DNA from 4 places in the Enterobacter sp. MG-EB028 genome. Region 1 is predicted to be linked to each of the others. Evidence: predicted binding sites of a transcription regulator. Region 1 holds the regulator's gene; each other region holds the start of a gene.
The links. Region 1 encodes PurR, which represses purine synthesis genes. Its sites were predicted from a motif close to CANGCAAACGTTTGCNTG; they were not measured.
Positions count from the first base shown of each region.

Region 1 (2,912 bases):
GGGCCACGCAGGCGATCCCGGTCGGGGGGCGTTACGCCTTTCGTGATATGGGGATGCTGAGCTGGAAATGCGTGGTGGCAAGCGATCATCCGCTGGCGAAGATGGAAGGGCCGCTGAGCGATGATACGCTGCGCGGCTGGCCGTCGCTGGTGCTGGAGGATACCTCCCGCTCGCTGCCCAAGCGTATCACCTGGCTTTTGGACAACCAGCGGCGGGTGGTGGCCCCTGACTGGGAATCGTCGGCGACGTGCCTCAGCGCCGGGCTCTGCGTCGCGATGGTACCCGTTCATTTTGCGCGACCGCGAATCGACACCGGTGAGTGGGTTGAGCTGGCCCTGGAGAATCCGTTCCCGGATGCGGCCTGCTGCCTCACCTGGCAACAAAATGATGTTTCGCCGGCGATGGCCTGGCTTCTGGATTATCTGGGGGACAGCGAAACGCTTAACCGGGAGTGGCTGAGGGAGCCAGCCTGGCTGGCTCCGCAATGAGATTAACGACGGTAGTCGCGGAACGGGCCATCCGCAACGGAACGGCGTTCGATAAGGCGAGGGTGAACTTCAATGGACTGCGACTCTTCACGTTTGTTGACGATCCTGTCCAGCAGCATATTGAAGGCGGTTTCACCCAGCGAATCTTTCGGCTGGTGAATGGTGGTCAACGCTGGCGTGAAGAAGCGCGCGTTGCGCACGTTGTCATACCCGATCACGGAGATGTCCTGCGGGACGCGCAGACCCAGCTCGTCGGCCGCACAGAGGGCGCCCATCGCCATGATGTCCCCCCCGCAGAAGACGGCGGTCGGGCGGTGCGGCTGGGAGACGATCTGCTGCATCGCGCGGTAGCCTGATTCCGGCTCAAAGTCGCCCTGCACGATCCAGTTTTCCGGCACGGTAATCAGCGCTTCTTCCATCGCTTTCATAAAGCCGGCCAGACGGCCCGCGCCGGTGTTGCGCTCCAGCGGACCCGGGATCACGCCAATCTCGCGATGGCCGCGCTCAATCAGATAACGGCCGGCCATATAGCCGCCCTCAAAGGCGTTATCGATAACCGAATCGGTGAAATCCGCGCGCGCTTCGCCCCAGTCCATCACCACCATCGGAATATGGCGATACTCTTCCAGCATCGACAGCACGGATTCCGGGTACTCGGAACACATTACCAGCAGGCCATCCACGCGCTTTTGCGCCATCATCGACAGGTAGGCGCGCTGTTTTTCAATGCTGTTCCATGCGTTGCCGAGAATCAGGGTATAGCCTTTCTGGAAGCAGTTTTTCTCCACCGCTTCAATGATCTCGGCAAAATAGGCCGCTTCACTGCTGGTCGCCAGCAATCCAATGGACTTGGTGTGATTGACCTTGAGGCTGCGCGCAACCGCGCTTGGCGAATAGTGCAGCTCTTTGATTGCTGCCCAGACCGCGTTGCGCGTCTCTTCCGCCACGAAGCGGGTTTTGTTAATTACATGTGATACGGTTGTAGTGGAAACGTTTGCGCGTTTTGCTACGTCTTTAATTGTTGCCATTAAATGTCACTCCAGACCATATCCTAAGCTCCTGAAAAACTTGAAGGTAAACGTTTGCCTTCTCTCACCCTTATCACGCAATTTTGGATTGCGGCACGCCAGGAAAACGACACGGGACGTCAGGAGGGGGTCAATGGCCGGTACGCTAATAAATTTAGCGTGGAATTTTGGCCTATCTTGATGAAAAGGGGAAGAGGTAAAGTGGTTATCAGTATAAATCCAGGAAGATTTTTGACGGAATCTGTGCAAAAATGAGCAAGCTCACTTTTCGTGGGGGGATTAAAAGGAGAAAAATTGATGAGTTCCGATCTGAAGTTTTCGCTGTTCACCACCGTTGTTGTGCTGGCTCTGATTGTCGCGGCCGGTCTGACGGCTGCACTGCACTGATTTACGCGGAGGGAGAGCCTTCTCCCTCCCCATCGCCGCGATTGTTACTTCTCTGGCAAAAATCTTTTGCCATTTTGTTAACTTCTCATTTTTTGTGATTGATGTCATGCTTTCCGCTTCTTTGTTCTGTGTCACCACATGACACGGCATCCGGAGTTGACGCATGAAAATCAATTTTCCCCTGCTGGCCCTGGCGATTGGCGCTTTTGGGATTGGCACCACTGAATTCTCCCCGATGGGGTTACTGCCTGTTATTGCCCGGGGCGTAGACGTCTCGATCCCTGCGGCAGGCATGTTAATCAGCGCCTACGCCATCGGCGTGATGGTGGGGGCGCCGCTGATGACGCTTCTGCTTTCTCACCGGGCGCGCCGCAATGCGCTGATTTTCCTGATGGCGATTTTCACTCTGGGCAACGTGCTTTCGGCCATTTCGCCGGACTACACTACCCTGATGCTGTCGCGCATTCTGACCAGCCTGAACCACGGCGCGTTCTTTGGGCTGGGCTCGGTCGTGGCCGCAAGCGTAGTGCCAAAACACAAGCAGGCAAGCGCTGTAGCGACCATGTTTATGGGGCTGACGATTGCCAACATTGGCGGGGTGCCGGCGGCAACCTGGCTGGGGGAAGCGATCGGCTGGCGTATGTCCTTCCTGGCGACGGCCGGGCTGGGCGTGGTCGCAATGGTGGCGTTGTTCTTCTCTCTGCCGAAAGGCAGTGCAGGAGAACGTCCGGAAGTGCGTAAAGAGCTGGCGGTGCTGATGCGCCCGCAGGTGCTCTCCGCGCTGCTCACCACGGTGCTGGGGGCAGGGGCGATGTTTACCCTCTACACCTATATTTCACCGGTGCTGCACGATATCACCCACGCACCGCCTCTTTTCGTTACCGCGATGCTGGTGCTGATTGGCGTCGGCTTCTCGATCGGCAACTATCTCGGCGGGAAATTTGCTGACCGTTCCGTGAGCGGGACGCTGAAAGGCTTCTTAACCCTGCTGATTGTCATTATGGTTGCT
Region 1 is NZ_CP195079.1:2,092,234-2,095,145, forward strand. Features, by position in the region: gene punR (DNA-binding transcriptional activator PunR) at 1-488, shown strand, start outside; gene purR (HTH-type transcriptional repressor PurR) at 491-1,516, opposite strand; gene cydH (cytochrome bd-I oxidase subunit CydH) at 1,814-1,903, shown strand; gene ACR42C_RS09980 (MFS transporter) at 2,067-2,912, shown strand, end outside.

Region 2 (2,912 bases), 1.0 Mb from region 1:
GGCGTCTGACAACGGCAGCGCATCTGGCGGACCGGCTTGGCGTGTCCGAGCGCACGGTCTACCGCGATATCCGCGACCTGTCGCTTTCCGGCGTGCCGGTGGAAGGCGAGGCAGGAAGTGGATATCGGCTAATGTCGGGTTTTGATCTACCGCCGCTGATGCTGACAAATAAAGAATCCGAAGCGCTGATGGTCGCGATTCGCCTGCTCAAAACCTGGGGAGGCGAATCGCTGTCGCGCGAGCTGGAGTCGGCCCAGGAGAAGGTGCTGGCTATCCTGCCCGAGGAGAACCGTCGAAAGGCGGAGCAGACGCGGATCTACGCCCCGGATTTTTGCATGCAAAGCCACTCCCGCAGCGATTTTGACATGATCCATCAGGCGATTTCCGCCCAGCGCGTATTGGCGCTGCATTATCGTGATGAAGCCGGGCAGCTCTCAAAACGTGAGGTTCAGCCGCTGGGCTTGTTCTTCTGGGGGGAGCGCTGGCTGCTGGCAGCGTGGTGTGAACGGCGCGATGACTACCGCTGTTTTCGGCTCGACCGGTGTCTCAATATTGTGCAGACGGAGAGGCGTTTCAGCGAGAGTGCGGACAGGTCTTTGGCGGATTTTTTGCGGAAGGTGAGGCAGTAAAAAGCCGGGTGGCGAGGTAAAAGCAAAACGGCAACGTGTGTTGCCGTTTTTAGTATTTGTTCCCTCTCCCTGTGGGAGAGGGGCAGGGTGAGGGCATCAGCCCGCACGGTCCCGCACTGATTAGAAGTTGTAACCTACGACCAGGTAACCACCCCAGCCGGTAGAACGAACGTGTTCGTTCATCCATACCAGTTTAGCGTCGTCGTTCCACTGGCCGCCGTTGTGCCAGTAACGTGCCACAACAGAGTAGTGCCAGTGATCGTAGTTCAGCGCCAGGATGTGACTGGAGGCGATGGAGTCATTGGTACGCTGCTTAATACCGTTCTCTGCGTAACCGCTCTTATCGCCCAGATCTGAACCCCAGTCGAAGTTGGTGAAGCCGATGTAGCTCAGGTTACCGCCCCAGAGTTGGGTAATTGGAACAAAGTATTTCACTTTGAAACGGTAGCCATCCCACTCGTTCTGGTTTTCAGCACCGTAGTTCTGCCACTGATATTTCGCGTATACGTTCAGGGACAGGCTCATTGGCAGGCCCGTGTCGATGTCGGTACCCAGACCCATATACCAGGTGCTCTGACGACCGGACTCGTTGCGGCCCATGTCGTAGATATAGTTGTTCGCGAAGTACCACTCTTTAAACGGACCGAAGCTTAGATTGGTGCCGGTCAGCTTGTCGATGGAGAAGCGCGGTTCGATCTCCATGAACAGTGGGGAACCGTGGTTCCAGATACCTTTAGCCTGAGAGTTACCACCGAAGAAGACCGGTGCATCCATATAGCCATAGAAATCAAACCAGTCTTTCTTGGCGAATGCTTCGTACTCCAGGTAGGTATCGTTGCGGATCTGTGGTCCGAAACGGGTGTGGTAGCTGCCTACCACGTTAACGCTCTGGTGCCACCAGTCGGAGAGGTATTGTGGTTTCTCGTTTTCCGCTGCGTTAACAGTGAAAGAGGAGGAAAGTGCCAGAACTGCACCGGCTGCGAGTAATGTTTTTTTCATAATCATGCCACTGATTGAAATTCCCTTCCGGGAGTGAAAAATGCGCGAATTGCGTTTCTAAATATTTCGTGTTTCTGCGGTGCCTATTATAGGAATCCCTGCTCACAAAAATATGTGTTGTTTCACATATCTCTCACACGCGTAATCGATTGCGTTCACGTTTGCGTACTTTAAACGGCCGGGATTGTAGCGGCAATCATTTCTGTTGCCAATCCATACGAAATGTAAATGTTAGCGGAGTGACATTTCACTCCGCTCAAAAGGAGGGGATTACTGCGCGGCGGGTTGGATATCGTGAATGCGGATAAAGCCTAACTGCTCAGGCGTAAGGCCGCTTAACTGAAGCGGAATATCCACATCGCTGGGCGCTAACACGCTGGCCGGAGCGGTGAACAGCTGATTCTTCACATTCACCTCCTGGTAATTCTCCGTGGTGCCCTGGATCTGTCCCCATTCGACGGTACCGCTAAAGGCTGGCAGCGGATCGTTAGATTCGCCATGAATACGCAATGTTGCGCGCGTACCATCCGCATTCGCCGCCACGTTCACCAGCGACATTTTCAGCGTGCCAATCTGGCTGTTGAGCAGAGCAGGCGTGTTTGCCCCCGGCAGCAGGTACACCCCGCTGCTGGATTTGGCGTTCAGCGCGTTTTGCTGGGTGATCTTCACCGTTTCTTTGTTCAGTTTGTCCATCGCCGTGTTGAGCGTATTCACGCTTTGTTTCATCTGACGAACTTCGGTTTGCTGTGCACAGGCACTGAGGGTGAAGAGGCTCCCCACCAGTAAAATTCTCAGGTAACGTCTTGTCATAGCGTTTATTTCCTTGAAATAACGGATCCCCATAATGGTAGCCAGCAACGCGTCGCCAGACATAGATCCTTTGTCTCAAAAAAGCTCTTCCTTTGTTGTCAGGCCAGATCAGGGTAAAATGAAAATCAGTTAACCAGATAACAGGGATACCGTATGCATTGCCCATTCTGCTCCGCTGTGGATACCAAAGTCATCGACTCTCGTCTTGTGGGCGAAGGGTCTTCAGTGCGCCGTCGTCGGCAGTGTCTGGTGTGCAACGAGCGTTTCACGACCTTTGAGGTTGCAGAGCTGGTAATGCCGCGCGTGGTAAAAAGTAACGACGTGCGCGAGCCGTTTAACGAAGAGAAACTGCGCAGCGGAATGCTGAAGGCCCTCGAAAAACGGCCCGTCAGCGCGGATGACGTCGAAATGGCGCTAAACCACATTAAATCTTACCTGCGTGGCCTTGGCGAGCGTGAAGTGCCGAGCAAAATG
Region 2 is NZ_CP195079.1:1,081,546-1,084,457, forward strand. Features, by position in the region: gene ACR42C_RS04995 (helix-turn-helix transcriptional regulator) at 1-629, shown strand, start outside; gene ACR42C_RS05000 (nucleoside-specific channel-forming protein Tsx) at 750-1,628, opposite strand; gene ACR42C_RS05005 (SadB/YajI family lipoprotein) at 1,899-2,438, opposite strand; gene nrdR (transcriptional regulator NrdR) at 2,592-2,912, shown strand, end outside.
Region 2: the regulator PurR is predicted to act here: its motif matches at 1,767-1,784, upstream of ACR42C_RS05000 (nucleoside-specific channel-forming protein Tsx).

Region 3 (2,912 bases), 810 kb from region 1:
TTTTAAGACGACTTGATTTTAACGATCTGGCGAGAGAGAACTCTGATGAAAAACTGGAAAACAAGTGCAGAAGCAATCCTGACCACTGGCCCTGTCGTGCCGGTTATCGTGGTAAACAAGCTGGAGCACGCTGTACCGATGGCGAAAGCGCTGGTTGCGGGCGGCGTTCGCGTTCTGGAAGTGACCCTGCGTACCGCCTGCGCGATGGATGCCATTCGCGCCATTGCTAAAGAAGTGCCGGATGCCATCATCGGTGCGGGTACCGTTCTCAACGCGCAGCAGTTGGCGGAAGTAACCGAAGCTGGCGCACAGTTTGCCATCAGCCCGGGCCTGACCGAGCCGCTGCTGAAGGCCGCGACAGAAGGCACGATTCCTTTGATCCCGGGCATCAGCACCGTTTCAGAACTGATGCTGGGCATGGACTACGGTCTGAAAGAGTTCAAATTCTTCCCGGCAGAAGCTAATGGCGGTACTAAAGCGCTGCAGGCGATTGCGGGTCCCTTCTCTCAGGTACGTTTCTGCCCGACTGGGGGTATCTCTCCGGCGAACTACCGCGACTACCTGGCGCTGAAAAGCGTGCTGTGCATCGGTGGCTCATGGCTGGTACCGGCGGATGCGCTGGAAGCGGGCGACTGGGATCGCATCACGAAACTGGCTCGCGAAGCGGTTGAAGGCGCGAAGCAGTAACTTATTCGCAGCATGAAAAACGGGCCTTTCGGCCCGTTTTTTCTATCCTGCTATCTTAACGTTCGCTGCCGCCGCTTTTGCTCTTGCTACGGCCTCGTCAACCTTATCCCCGGTGGCTAACGCCACGCCCAGACGACGCGTGCCGTCGATCTCCGGCTTGCCGAACAGACGGACCTGCAGGCCTGCGCCAACCGCACCTTCGACGTTATCAAACGTCACATTCTGGCTGGTCAACTGTGGCAGGATCACCGCCGAGGCCGCCGGGCCGTACTGACGGATGCCGCCAACCGGCAGGTCGAGGAAGGCGCGCACGTGCAGGGCGAACTCTGAGAGATCCTGCGAAATGAGCGTGACCATCCCGGTGTCATGCGGGCGAGGGGAGACTTCGCTGAAAATCACCTCGTCACCGCAAACGAACAGTTCCACGCCGAACAGGCCGTAGCCGCCCAGGGCCAGAACGGTTTTACGGGCAATCTCCCGGGCACGCTCCAGCGCCAGGGGGCTCATCTGCTGCGGTTGCCAGGATTCGCGGTAATCGCCATCTTCCTGACGGTGACCTATCGGGTCGCAGAAATGGACGCCGTCCACGGCGCTGACGGTGAGCAGAGTGATTTCGAAATCAAACTTCACCACGCCTTCGACAATGACGCGACCGGCACCGGCACGGCCACCCTGTTGCGCATAATCCCACGCACTATCCAGCGCGCTGCTGTCGCGAATAAAGCTCTGACCTTTACCGGAAGAGCTCATCACCGGCTTAATGATGCACGGGTAGCCAATCTCCTCGACGGCCTGCAGGAATGCGGTTTTGTCGCCCGCAAAACGGTAGCGTGAGGTCGGCAGCCCCAGCTCCTCCGCCGCCAGGCGGCGAATGCCTTCACGGTTCATGGTCAGTTTTGCCGCTCTGGCGCAGGGCACCACGCGCTGGCCATCCTGCTCAAGCGCGATCAGCGTATCGGTTGCGATAGCTTCAATTTCCGGCACGACGTAATCCGGTTTCTCCTGCATGATGAGCGTACGCAGGGCATCGCCGTCCAGCATGTTAATCACATAAGAACGATGGGCGACGTGCATGGCGGGCGCGTCAGCGTAGCGGTCTACGGCAATCACTTCCACCCCTAAGCGCTGACACTCAATGGCGACTTCTTTACCCAGTTCACCCGATCCCAACAGCATCACGCGCGTCGCCGCAGGCCGCAGCGCGGTTCCTAAACGAGTCATAATATTCCCCCTGAAAAAGATGCGCGCAGTATAAACGAAAACGTTTGCGTCTGTCTTGCGCAGGGCAAAAAGGCAGATGAGAAATTTGCGCTTCTTTAGCCTTAGCGGACATTTCCTGACGCCTGCTCGCATACGCTGTGGAAAATGTTAACCGTTAAGCGAGGGAATCCATGTCAGGCTGGTTAAATCAACTGCAATCCATGTTAGGACAGAAAACGTCAGGTTCCGGCGAGCAGGGGCTGAGCAAGCTGCTGGTACCGGGGGCACTCGGCGGGCTGGCAGGACTGCTGGTTGCCAATAAATCCTCACGTAAGCTGCTGGCGAAGTACGGTACCGGCGCGCTGCTGGCCGGTGGTGGTGCCATCGCTGGCACCGTGCTGTGGAACAAATACAAGGATAAAGTGCGGGCGGCGCACCGCGATGAACCTCACTATGGCGAGCATACTTCTCCGCTGGATTTGCGCACGGAGCGGCTTATTCTCGCGCTGGTGTTTGCCGCCAAAAGCGACGGGCACATTGATGATAAAGAGAGAGCGGCTATCGAACAGCAGTTGCGCGAAGCCGGGGTTGAAGAGCAGGGCAGAACGCTGGTGGCTCAGGCCATTGAGCAGCCGCTCGATCCGCAGCGTCTGGCGCTGAACGTGAAAAATGAGGAAGAAGCGCTGGAACTTTATTTCCTCAGCTGTGCCGCCATCGATATCGATCACTTTATGGAACGCAGCTATCTCAACGCCCTCGGCGATGCGCTGAAAATCCCTCAGGACGTACGCGAAGGGATAGAAAAAGATATCCGGGAGCAAAAACAGACGCTACAGGGCTAACTCTCGCCCCGGTGGTCATGTTTCGCTTGCATCATGCGCGGGTTTTGCCAACCTTATAGGGTGTAAAACTCAAAAGAATGATGACATGCCACCGAAAGCCCGACGTACTCCTTATGCGATCGTCACGCATGGCGATACGCGTATAGATAATTACTACTGGCTCCGGGATGATTCGCGTTCCCG
Region 3 is NZ_CP195079.1:2,903,426-2,906,337, reverse strand. Features, by position in the region: gene edd (phosphogluconate dehydratase) at 1-6, shown strand, start outside; gene kdgA (bifunctional 4-hydroxy-2-oxoglutarate aldolase/2-dehydro-3-deoxy-phosphogluconate aldolase) at 46-687, shown strand; gene purT (formate-dependent phosphoribosylglycinamide formyltransferase) at 730-1,908, opposite strand; gene ACR42C_RS13810 (tellurite resistance TerB family protein) at 2,079-2,729, shown strand; gene ptrB (oligopeptidase B) at 2,815-2,912, shown strand, end outside.
Region 3: the regulator PurR is predicted to act here: its motif matches at 1,942-1,959, upstream of purT (formate-dependent phosphoribosylglycinamide formyltransferase).

Region 4 (2,912 bases), 1.5 Mb from region 1:
ATGCCCTGACGATCCAGCGCTTTGCCCGCCGCTTTGCGGGTTGTTACGTCGCGGGTCATCTTCGGCGTTTTACCGAGCAGCACGTCGAGCGGCAGATCGATCGGCTGGTTGTCAAAGTGGGTGTCGCTTAAGGAAAGGTGCTGCTCTTCGGTCGCTTCACCGATGACGGCATATGGCGCGCGCTCTCGGCGGCACAGCTCGTCAAACAGCGGCAGCTGATCCGCAGCAACCGCCAGCACGTAGCGCTCCTGGGATTCGTTACACCAGATTTCCAGCGGGCTCATGCCCGGCTCATCGCTCAGGATATCGCGCAGGTTAAAGCGTCCGCCGCGGCCGCCGTCGCTCACCAGCTCAGGCATGGCGTTGGACAAACCGCCCGCGCCCACGTCATGGATGAACAGAATCGGGTTGGCTTCGCCCAGTTGCCAGCAGCGGTCGATCACTTCCTGGCAGCGACGCTCCATTTCAGGGTTGTCGCGCTGCACGGACGCGAAATCGAGATCCGCGTCAGACTGGCCGGAGGCCATAGAGGAGGCCGCGCCGCCGCCCAGACCGATGTTCATGGCCGGGCCGCCCAGCACGATCAGCTTCGCGCCGACGACGATCTCGCCTTTCTGCACGTGATCGGCACGAATGTTACCGATCCCGCCCGCCAGCATGATCGGTTTGTGGTAGCCGCGCAGCTCTTCGCCGTTGTGGCTGTCCACTTTCTCTTCATAGGTACGGAAGTAACCGTTCAGCGCCGGACGGCCAAATTCGTTGTTGAACGCCGCGCCGCCCAGCGGGCCTTCGGTCATGATATCCAGCGCGGTGACAATGCGCTCTGGCTTGCCGAAATCTTCTTCCCACGGCTGTTCAAAGCCCGGGATACGCAGGTTGGATACGGAGAAACCGACCAGACCCGCTTTGGGTTTTGCACCACGACCGGTCGCCCCTTCGTCACGGATTTCACCGCCGGAGCCGGTCGCCGCCCCCGGCCACGGAGAGATTGCGGTCGGGTGGTTGTGGGTTTCCACTTTCATCAGGATATGCGCAGGCTCCTGGTGGAAGTCATAGCGCCCTGCTTCGCGATCGGCGAAGAAGCGGCCCACCTCGGAACCTTCCATCACAGCGGCGTTGTCTTTGTAGGCAGACAGCACGTGGTCAGGGGTTTGCTCCATGGTGTTTTTGATCATTTTGAACAGCGACTTCGGCTGCTGTTCGCCGTCAATAATCCAGTCGGCGTTGAAAATTTTGTGGCGGCAGTGCTCAGAGTTAGCCTGCGCGAACATATAGAGTTCGATATCGTTCGGGTTACGGTTGAGCTTAATGAACGCATCCTGCAGGTAGTCGATTTCGTCTTCTGCCAGCGCCAGGCCGAGACGCAGGTTGGCGTCAATCAGCGCCTGACGGCCCTGCCCCAGCAGATCCACGCTCTGTACCGGCGCAGGCTGATGGTGGGAGAAAAGCTTCTGCGCGTCATCGAGAGAGGCAAACACGCTCTCCATCATGCGATCGTGCAGTTCAGCCGCAACCGCCTGCCACTGCGCGTCGCTCAGGGTAGAAGCTTCAACATAGTACGCCACGCCGCGCTCCAGACGGTTAATCTGGCTCAGGCCGCAGTTGTGGGCGATGTCGGTAGCTTTGGAAGACCAGGGGGAGATGGTACCCGGACGCGGCGTCGCAAGGATCAGTTTGCCGGTTGGCGTATGGCTGCTCAGATTTGGACCATACTTGAGCAGGCGTTCCAGCTGTACGCGCTCCTCTGCATTGAGGGGGGCATTCAGGTCAGCAAAATGGACATACTCAGCGTAAATATTGCTTACCGGAAGGTCGGCCGCCTGAAAACGTGCCAGCAGTTTGGTAATACGGAAGGCAGACAGTGCAGGCGAACCACGCAGAATTTCCATCATAAGTCTCTCGTCTTCGAAGCGCCGGGGCGCTTACAGTGTGCGCAAGGGGGGAAAACGGGCGTCATTATAGAGAATCCTGAGCGTCGACGAAACCGTTTGCGTCGAAATAAAATTTGCGAAGATGTTTAGCAATAGATGTGACCTGTCTCTCTAATTGGTTGCCAAGTGGCGCAAGTTTACGCAAAATGCCGCTCATTCAATGGCAAACCTTATTGTTAACATGGCTACAGCAGACTGAGGCATCCGGCGTCGCAGAGAATTAACTAATTGAAAAAATTAAAGATTAATTATCTGCTCATCGGCATTGTAACGTTGCTGCTGGCAGTGGCCCTCTGGCCTTCCATCCCCTGGTTCGGCAAAGCCGAAAACCGTATCGCCGCCATTCAGGAGCGGGGGGAACTGCGCGTCAGTACCCTCAACTCTCCGCTGATTTACAGCGACATTAACGGCAAAATTATTGGTCTGGATTATGAGCTGGCGCAGCAGTTCGCCGATTATCTGGGCGTGAAGCTTAAAATTACCGTTCGTCAGAACATCAACCAGCTGTTTGACGACCTCGATAACGACGATGCCGATATCCTTGCCGCCGGTCTGGTCTATAACAGCGAGCGCAGCAAGAACTACCAGCCAGGCCCGACCTACTACTCCGTTTCCCAGCAGCTGGTCTATCGCGTCGGGAGCTTGCGCCCGCGTACGCTTGCCTCGATCAACGCACAACAGCTGGCGATTGCGCCCGGCCATGTGGTGATTGACGATCTGCGCGAGCTTAAGGAGAAGAAATACCCCGATCTGAGCTGGACGGTCGATCCCAAACTCGGCACGACGGCGCTGCTGGAGCAGGTCAAAGATCAGAAACTGCCCTACACCATTGCCGATTCGGTGGCGATCAGCCTTTTCCAGCGGGTGCATCCAGAAATCGCCGTGGCGCTGGACGTGACGGACGAACAGCCCGTTACCTGGTTTACCCATCTGGATGACGATCAGACCCTCTCTGCGGCCATGCTGGATTTCTATAACACC
Region 4 is NZ_CP195079.1:3,598,089-3,601,000, forward strand. Features, by position in the region: gene purL (phosphoribosylformylglycinamidine synthase) at 1-1,892, opposite strand, end outside; gene mltF (membrane-bound lytic murein transglycosylase MltF) at 2,160-2,912, shown strand, end outside.
Region 4: the regulator PurR is predicted to act here: its motif matches at 1,978-1,995, upstream of purL (phosphoribosylformylglycinamidine synthase).